2 linked regions of the Luteolibacter flavescens genome follow. The protein of the gene in region 1 binds, or shares a complex with, the protein of each later gene. Links are inferred from orthologs where the notes say so. Each region holds a gene or a part of one and is shown in the gene's direction. Other genes may lie near its edges.

Region 1 (4,826 bases):
TCGGCATGTGCGCGTTCTATAAACCACTCCGAAGCATCTGGCCAGTCCGATGAAAGAATCATCGGTCAACCGACGGCCCACCCGGCGAAGATCGCCTCCAGCTCCGCCCGGTCCACCTCGTCAAAGGCCTCCTTTTCCGTGGAATCCACGTCGAGGACCGCGATCACCGTGCCCCGGGCGTCACGGACCGGCACCACGATCTCGCTTTCCGCCCGGCTGTCGCAGGCGATGTGGCCGGGGAATTCATGCACATCCGGCACCACCTGCGTCTCCCCGGTTGCCCAGGCAGCCCCGCAGACGCCCTTCCCCCACCCGATCCGCGAACATCCCGGCGTCCCCTGGTAAGGCCCGATCACCAATTGCCCACCGACCACCCGGTAAAATCCGGTCCAGAATGCATGCGGCATCGCCTCATGAAGCACACAAGCCGCCCCCGCCATCCGGGCGATGGTATCCGGCTCCCCCGACCAAAGGGCATGCAGGCGTTCGCGGGCCGCGGTGTAGCGGGATCTCTTTTCGTCGGCGGTGGGGATCACGGGGGATTTCTGCTCCGGTCCAGCCGCCTTGGCAAATGGTTCCCGAGCGCTCATCCGCCTCCGACTGATGGCGATGCCTCTTACCACCAGCCAACCATACTAATTATCGTCAGTGTCCGGAAATGCCTCGAATCCGGATTCTGCAGTTACGGGTAAATATCTACCGATCTCATCAAGATCCACGGCTCTCCGCTTTAGCTGGTAATTTCCCGGAACCTCAAAGATCTCATAAAATTTAACGGGCTTTTGTCGACCGGAAATCGATTGAACAACGGAATGTACGACAGAAGCAGAGACCCTCAACCCAAAAGTCACATCTTTGAGAAGCAGGGGAGAACTTTGAAGACCCTCGTCCCCAATCAAGCGCCACTCTTTCTCGTAACTCCACCCTCTCGCCTTTCGAAGCAATACATCCTGATCGATTTGGCTCTTCGCACTTGGGTCACCCTCAACAAAGGCCCGAACTAAGACGGAAGTTTTGACCCCTCTATTTCCGCAGTAAATTGCTCGGTGGATCTGTGGCTTTGGATCGCGATCCAGACTAAAGCCCAGACATAAGCCGCGATGCTGATCACCGTAGTGACTCCAAAGAACTGGGCTCTTCCACGTAGTCGAAAAACAACACACTCCACGATCATAGCTCAAAATCAGTTCTTTCTGGATCTCCAACGTTAATAACCATTGTTCCGCATCTTCCTTGGAGCACTCGTGGTCGGGGTGACCTGCGTGATCAGCCATCTGAATCAAGATCTCTCTCGCCTCTTTTTGGGCACGGTTGTCGGCGAACGCAGTAGCACTTTCTTGCGAAACGCGTGCCTTCCGAAGAAATCCAAATGTCTCTGTAGAAACCCGCCTCTGGACTAAAAATGAAAGAAGGCCGCGCAACTGCTCTAAGTCGGAGTCGCACTCCACCGTTGGACGACAATCCAGCGGGTCATTGAACCTCCCCGGCGTCGAAAAATACAAAGTGTCCTTACACAGAGAATCTATCGTGAGTGAATCGAAGGCTCGGTATCGGAAAAATCTGGTGGGCATCTGACTCATACCTGCAAAGAACGAACTTCGGAGCCAAGGGCACCCCGCATTGAGGTAAAAGTCTAAAATTCAGCGCAATCCGCCAATCACGAAAGGACACCTTCGGCGACCACACCTCCACAGAGAGCCTCGAAATGCGCATTGAAGGCTTTCTGAGCTGAATGACGATCCGAAAAAGGATTCCACACTTTCCTTCCCTCCAATCCCCCCTCACCTTCCGCGCGTGAGCTACCAGGTCTTCGCCCGGAAATACCGCCCGAAAACCTTCGACGACGTCCTCGGACAGGATCATGTCGTGCGGACGTTGAAGAACGCCATCGCCCAGAAGCGATTGGCGCATGCCTACTTGTTCGTCGGCCCGCGCGGCACCGGCAAGACCACCACGGCGCGCATTCTCGCGAAAGCGCTGAATTGCACGGGCGGCCCGAAGGCGGACTTCGACCCCGACGAGGAAGCCTGCGTGGAGATCGCGGAGGGCCGCTCGCTCGACGTGCTGGAGATCGACGGCGCTTCAAACAACTCGGTGGACGACGTGCGGAATATCCGCGAGTCCGTCCGCTTCGCCCCGGCCCGCGGGCAATTCAAGATCTACTACATCGACGAAGTTCACATGCTCTCCACGGCGGCGTTCAATGCGCTGCTGAAGACGCTCGAGGAGCCGCCGGAGCACGTGAAATTCATCTTTGCGACCACCGAGGCGCACAAGGTGCTGCCGACCATCCTGTCCCGCTGCCAGCGCTTCGACCTGCGGCCGATCCCCACGGAAATCATCGCCAGCCACCTGCTGCACATCGCGAAGGAAGAGGGCGTGAACCTGCACGAGACCGCCGCCTGGGCGATCGGCAAGGGCGCGGACGGCGGCATGCGCGACGCGCAGTCGATGCTGGACCAGCTCGTGGCCTTCTGCGGCGACACGATCACCGAGGCGAACGTGCTGGATATCTTCGGCTTCACCTCGCGGGAGACCGTGGCGTCGGTCATCGGCAGCATCCTCGCCCGCGATACCCCGGCGGCGCTGACCACCGTGCAGCGCGAGTCGGAGGCGGGCCGCGAGCTTTCCCAGCTCCTCGGCGAGCTGATCGGCTGCATGCGGGCGCTGCTGGTGTCGAAGCTCGACTCCTCCGCAGGCGGCGACGGCATCCCCACCGAAACGTGGGAAGCGCTGAAAGCCGCTGCTGAAGCCTACCCGCCCGAGCGACTGCTTTCCGTCATCGACGTCTTCGCCGAGACCGAGGGCCGCATGAAGTGGGCGTCGAACAAGCGCCTGCACCTGGAGATCGGCATGATCAAGGCCGTCCAGACGCTCGGCGAAGTCCGCCTCTCCGATGTGATCCGCGTCCTGGCCGGGGCCACCGATCAGCTCACCTCGCCGGTCACAATCGCTCCCACCGCAACCGCGCCTGCCCCGGCAACAGCCGCACCGGCTCCGGTGGTAGAAGCAACACCGGCCCCGATCTCCATCGCGGAGCCCGAGGCGAAAGCCGAGGAAGTGACGCCCCCGGCCCCGGTGGAGGTCGAACCCGAGCCACCTGCTCCAGCAACCGCCCCACAACTCCTTCAGGAAGAGCCGCCACAGCCAGCCGCGAAGCCGGAGAAAGCCAGCTCACTGGACGACCTGATCGCGATGGCCGACGAGGGTTCCGCCTTCGATCTCACGCCGGAGCCCGTCGAGTCCGAGCCTCCGCCATGGAAGCCCGAACCGGACGCACCGCCGGAGCCCGCGGCCCCGAAGGTCGATCCGATGGAGGAATTCTACAAGGACCCGCTCATCCAGACCGCTCTCGAGATGTTTGCGGCCACGATCAAGAAGTGAAACTCCAAGCAGGAGGTGCCGCGTGCCGGAGAAAGGCACAGGACTTTTCACCCGGGATCTGCCATTCTACATCCACCATCCTTTCCCAATGAATATCCAGAAACTCATGAAGCAGGCGCAGCAGATGCAGGCCGGTATGGCCGCTGCGCAGGAAGAACTCGGCAAGCGCACCGTCGAAGCCAGCGTCGGCGGCGGCAAGGTCACGGTGGTCTCCACCTGCTCCGGCGACGTCGTGTCGATCAAGATCGACAAGTCGGTCGTCGATCCCGAGGACGTCGATTTCCTCCAGGACCTCGTACTCAAGGGCGTCCAAGAAGCCGTCAACAAAGGCAAGGAAGTTGCTGCGGCGGAGATGAAAAAGCTGACAGGCGGCATGGGGCTGCCATTCTAACAGCACCTCATCCCGTCCCTCCCCCCGATGAATTCCTCCCGCCTACGTCGCCGCTCCGGGTGGACGCTCGTCGGGTGCTCCTTGCTGCTGCACGTGGTGACGGTGTATGCCTTCGCCGAGCAGCCTGACAAGCTGGCCGCTTTCACCGTCATGCCCATCTGGGTGTGGGGGGGGATCGGCCTTCTTTGTTCCACGGTCGCCTTCTGGTTCCTGCGCGCGCCGCTGTCGCTCATCGTCACCGGCATCTGGGCCATGACCGTGCTGCTCGGGGCGGATGAGGCCAGGGTGATCGCGAATGTCGGCAAGTCCGCCCCCACCCCGGGTCCGGCGGGCGATCTGGATGGCCGCCCGCTGGTCCGCGTCCTGACCCTGAACTGCAATTTCTTCCAATACGGCGCGCACTCCGCCGGCGGCGGCGACCCCTCGAATGACATCCGCCGCTGGGACCCGGACATCGTCCTGCTCCAGGAAGTCCACCCTCATCAGGTCCGCCAGATCGCGGACCTGCTCTACCAGGGCCGCGGTGACTACCGCATCTACTCGTCCAATGGCGTGGTCTCCCGTTGGCCGATCATCCGCGAGGTGAACCCCAAATCGCGCGGCTACCGCATCCAGCAGGTGACGGTGCGGAAGCCGGACAAGCAGGACATCGAGGTGGTGAACATCCACCTCAGGAGCGCAGCCACCGACCTGCGCCTGTGGAAGCGCGAATGCTGGGTCACCCACGCCGCGAACCGTGCCCAGCGCCGGGAGGAACTGGCAATCGCGCTTTCGATCTTCGCGGAGACCGCCTCGGGAACGCCCGCGATCTTCGGCGGGGACTTCAATGCTCCACCCAGTGATCCTGTCCTGAACCTGCTCCGCGCGGATTTCCGGGACTCCTTCATCGAGGCTGGCACCGGTTGGGGAAACACTTACCAGCGCCGCATCCCTGTCCACCGGATCGACCAGATCCACCACACCAGCCACTTCAAGGCAATGCGCTGCCGGGCCGTGACCACCCGCCGCAGCGATCACCGCATGGTGGTGACGGATCTACTACCTTCCCCGT
Region 2 (3,849 bases), on another replicon or contig:
CGGATAGTTCGGGGTGATTAACTAAAATTCCGGTCAAGGTTTTAAAAAATTTTGGGCGTGGAACCCTTGTGGAAAGGGGAGGAAAAGTGGCGGCTGTTAGATGAGGTAAAATTTGAATCCCCCTCCGTCCCCGGGACGCTGTATCCCTCCTTCCCGCCGCGCTCCGAGAGGCTCCCACAAACCCTCCGGAGGTCAGTCAGGCGCAAAAACCTTTTTTTGAAAAAGCACGTGACAAACATGGAGTCTGAGGAGTTCGAGGAGGATGCAATGAAGGCGGTCGCTGACGTGGCCGCCCAATGGGAAGCAACCTGCGAAGTTCTCGGCGGCCTGGTGAGCAAGGATGCTTACCAGCGCTGGTTCCGGGCTTCGAGGTTGGTGGCGGTGGATGATTCGAAGGCGGTGATCGCCGTTCCGAATGACATCCACCAGGTGTGGATCGAGACGAACTACATGCCGGAACTCGCTACCGCCGTGGCGGAGACGATGGAAGGTGTGCGCGGGGTGAGACTCGTGGTGGAGGACAAGCTCCAGGAGATTCTGAAGGCCGAGGCTCCGGCAGCCGATCAGGCAGCACCGGCCCGCACGGCACCGGCTGTCCAGGCAGGCGGAGAGGTCAGCTTTGAGAAGCGGCTCAAGACGAGCGGTCTCCAGCCTCAGTTCACGCTGGAGAACTTCGTGGTCGGCGCGAACAGCCAGTTCGCCCACGCGGCTTGCGAGGCTGTCGGCAAGCGCAAGGGACCGGGCTACAACCCGCTCTTCATCCACGGCGGCTCCGGTCTCGGGAAGACTCACCTGATGCAGGCCATCGGCCAGGAGTGGCTGCGCGGCGTGCCTGCCTCGCGCGTGGTCTATCTCACCTGCGAAAAGTTCACGAACGAGTTCATCGACGCCGTCCGCAAGGGCGACCTTGAGCGCTTCCGCAAGCGCTACCGCTCCGCCGAGCTGATGCTGATCGATGACGTGCAGTTCATCGGCGGCAAGGAGCGTTCGCAGGAGGAATTCTTCCACACCTTCAACTCGCTGCTCGACGGGCGCTGCCAGGTGATCCTGACGAGCGACCGCCCGGCAAGCGAGATCAAGAACCTGGAGCCGCGCCTCGTCTCCCGCTTCGAGTGCGGCCTGACGGTGGAGATCCAGCCGCCGGTCTTCGAGACCCGCCTGGCGATCCTCCAGAAAAAGCGCGACGAGTGGAAGGTGAAGGTGGAGGAGGGGATCGTCCGCTTCCTCGCCGAGCGCATCCGCAGCAATGTCCGCCGCCTGGAAGGCGCGCTGATGCGCGTGGCCACCTTTGCCTCGCTGGCAGGCGAGCGGGTGACCGAGGAGCGCGTGGAGCACCTGCTGCGCGACCTCCTGCGCGAGGAGACGGGCAAGCAGGTGACCGTGGACGCCATCCAGCGCGCCGTGGCGGATCACTTCGACGTGCGCCTGGCCGACATGACCAGCCGCCGCCGCCCGGCCAGCATCGCCTTCCCCCGCCAGATCGCCATGTATCTGAGCCGCACGCTCACGAAGCAGTCGCTGATGGAGATCGGCGAGGCCTTCGGCGGACGGGACCACGGCACGGTGATCCATGCGGTGAAGCGCATCACCTCGCAGATGGAGACGGACTCCTCCACCCGCGATGCTGTGGGGATCATCGAGACCTCGCTGCGGCGCTGATAAAGCCGGGGAATTTTTGAAATTCCGGGAGGCCGTCCTACGTGGACGGCCTTCCTTGGCATATCCCGATAGATTGGCTTGCCAAGGATCGGAGATTGCGGAGAGCATCGCCCTCAGCCAACGCGTTCTCCGTTTATCCCCATGAAGTTCAGCATTTCCAAAGAAGCCCTGCTCGAGGGGCTGCAGAAGGTCCAGCACGTGGTCAGCACTCGCACGACCCTGCCGATTCTTTCGAACGTGCTGCTGGTGGCGAAGAATGGTCGCCTGACCTTCACCACCACCGACCTCGACGTGGGCATCACCGGCTCGGTCGAGGCAAAGATCGAGCGGGAAGGCGCGACCACGCTGCCTGCCAAGCGCCTCGTCAATATCGTCCGCGAGCTGCCAGCCAGCGAGGTGGAGATCACCGTCGATGCCAAGAACATCGCCTCCATCCAGAGCGGCCCGTCCTTCTTCAAGATCATCGGCCTCGGCCAGGATGACTTCCCGCCGCTCCCGGACTTCGAGGGTGCGAAGGAATTCCGCATGCCGCAGCAGCTCCTCCGCGACGGCCTGAAGAAGACTTCCTACGCGATCTCGACCGACGAGACCCGCTACGTGCTGAATGGCATCTACACCTCCTTCCGCGATGGCAAGCTGACGCTGGTCGCCACCGACGGCCGCCGCCTCGCGATGGTGGAAAACGACCTCGATTTCCCGGCCACCCACGAGACCGACGTGATCGTCCCGACGAAGGCCGTGCAGGAGCTCCAGCGCCTCCTCGGCGAGGCGGGCGAAGTGCTCATCCGCCTCTCGGACAGCCAGATCTCCTTCTCCATCGGCGAGCACCTGCTGATCAGCAAGCTGATCGAGGGCAACTACCCGAACTACCGCCAGGTGATCCCGGGCGACTCGACCGAGCGCGTCGAGCTGCCGCGCGAGTCCACCCTCGACACCGTCCGCCGTGTCTCTCTCCTGTCCTCGGACAAGTCGAACTCGGTGAAGCTCGTCTTCGGCGAGAACGTCGTGGAAGTGACCGCCAACTCGCCGGACGTGGGTGAAGCCCGCGAAACGATGGAAGTCGCCTACGGTGGCAAGGCGATGCAGATCGCTTTCAATCCCGAGTTCCTGATGGCCCCGCTCCGCAACCTCGAGAGCGAGACCGTTTACCTTGACCTCATCGACGAGATGAGTCCGGGCGTCGTCCGCATCGATGGCAGCTTCCTCTACGTCATCATGCCGATGCGCGTGACGGGCTGATTCTTCGATCACTGACTCGATTTTCCCAAGCCCGGACGCCGCAAGGTGCTCCGGGCTTCTTCTTTCTCCGGGAATCTTTTTGTTCCGGGTTCTGCGGATTTCAAAAATAACGGCCCGCCCGGAGATCCGGACGGGCCGCGAAAGTCGGAGGGAGAGGCCGGTTACTTCAGCTCGCCCGCGGTCCACGGCTTGCCGCCGCGGTCCTTGTTGTCGTCGCGCACCTTCTTGACGGTGGACTCGGTCACGGCGGGTGCCTTGTTGCTCCACTCGTTGCGGACGTAGGTCGCGATGTCGGCCAGCTTCTGGTCGGTGAACATGGGATTCATCCCCAGCGACGGCATGTCGGCGGTCGGCGCGTAGTCCACGCCCGCGACCGTCACCGGGCCCGTCATGCCGTGGAGCATGATCTTGATGAGCACGTCGGGCTTGCCCGTCACCCATTCGGAATTGTCGAGCGGCGGGCCGAGGCCCACGACGCCGCTGCCGTCCGGACCGTGGCAACTGAAGCACACGGCCTCGCCGGCGAAGAGTGCCTTGCCGCGATTGAAGGACGCGAGTTGCTCGCCCTTGAGCGCCGGGCCGACCGGGCCCTTCGCCGAGGCATTCTTCGCGCCCTGGTCGAGCCATGCCATCAGCCCCTTGTCCTTCGGGTCGGCGAGCTTCACGAATTCCGCCTCGTGACCGTGCAGGCCGGAGACCGCGGCTTCTCTGATGAAGCGGGCCTTCGGCTCGTCCTTCAGCAGCGCGGCGAGGGCGTCGAGCGATTTCGCGGTGCCCAGCGAACCCAGCACGCGGGCGAGGTAGGGGGCGACTTCCGGTGCGGCGGGCTTGATCGCCACGAGACCGGATTCCAGCTTGGAAAGCTCCGCCGCATCGAGCCGCGTGCACGCCCACAGGGCGGACGCCTGCACCTTCGCGTCCTTGTCCTTCAGCGCGGGGATGAGGTGTTCG

The links. The genes of interacting proteins can lie anywhere in the genome.
Region 2: the proteins of dnaX (region 1) and dnaN are in contact, whole or in part, in a cryo-EM structure (PDB 8GIZ), measured with the Escherichia coli proteins. The link is inferred for Luteolibacter flavescens from one-to-one orthologs.

The regions. Positions count from the first base shown.
Region 1 is NZ_JAPDDS010000013.1:100,873-105,698, forward strand. The notes cover bases 1,110-4,089. They hold dnaX (DNA polymerase III subunit gamma/tau), read left to right. Parts: upstream 1,110-1,794; coding sequence 1,795-3,384; downstream 3,385-4,089. Other genes in these bases: OKA04_RS19665 (DUF2971 domain-containing protein), read right to left, coding at 1,110-1,448; OKA04_RS19675 (YbaB/EbfC family nucleoid-associated protein), read left to right, coding at 3,473-3,775; OKA04_RS19680 (endonuclease/exonuclease/phosphatase family protein), read left to right, coding at 3,803-4,089. In the rest of the region: OKA04_RS19655 (MotA/TolQ/ExbB proton channel family protein), read right to left, coding at 1-7; OKA04_RS19660 (free L-methionine (R)-S-oxide reductase MsrC), read right to left, coding at 66-536; more of OKA04_RS19665, read right to left, coding at 636-1,109; more of OKA04_RS19680, read left to right, coding at 4,090-4,826. UniProt on the Escherichia coli protein: Part of the beta sliding clamp loading complex, which hydrolyzes ATP to load the beta clamp onto primed DNA to form the DNA replication pre-initiation complex.
Region 2 is NZ_JAPDDS010000012.1:62,804-66,652, forward strand. The notes cover bases 924-3,849. They hold dnaN (DNA polymerase III subunit beta), read left to right. Parts: upstream 924-1,800; coding sequence 1,801-2,898; downstream 2,899-3,849. Other genes in these bases: dnaA (chromosomal replication initiator protein DnaA), read left to right, coding at 924-1,659; OKA04_RS18785 (DUF7133 domain-containing protein), read right to left, coding at 3,060-3,849. Also shown: more of dnaA, read left to right, coding at 238-923. UniProt on the Escherichia coli protein: Confers DNA tethering and processivity to DNA polymerases and other proteins. Acts as a clamp, forming a ring around DNA (a reaction catalyzed by the clamp-loading complex) which diffuses in an ATP-independent manner freely and bidirectionally along dsDNA.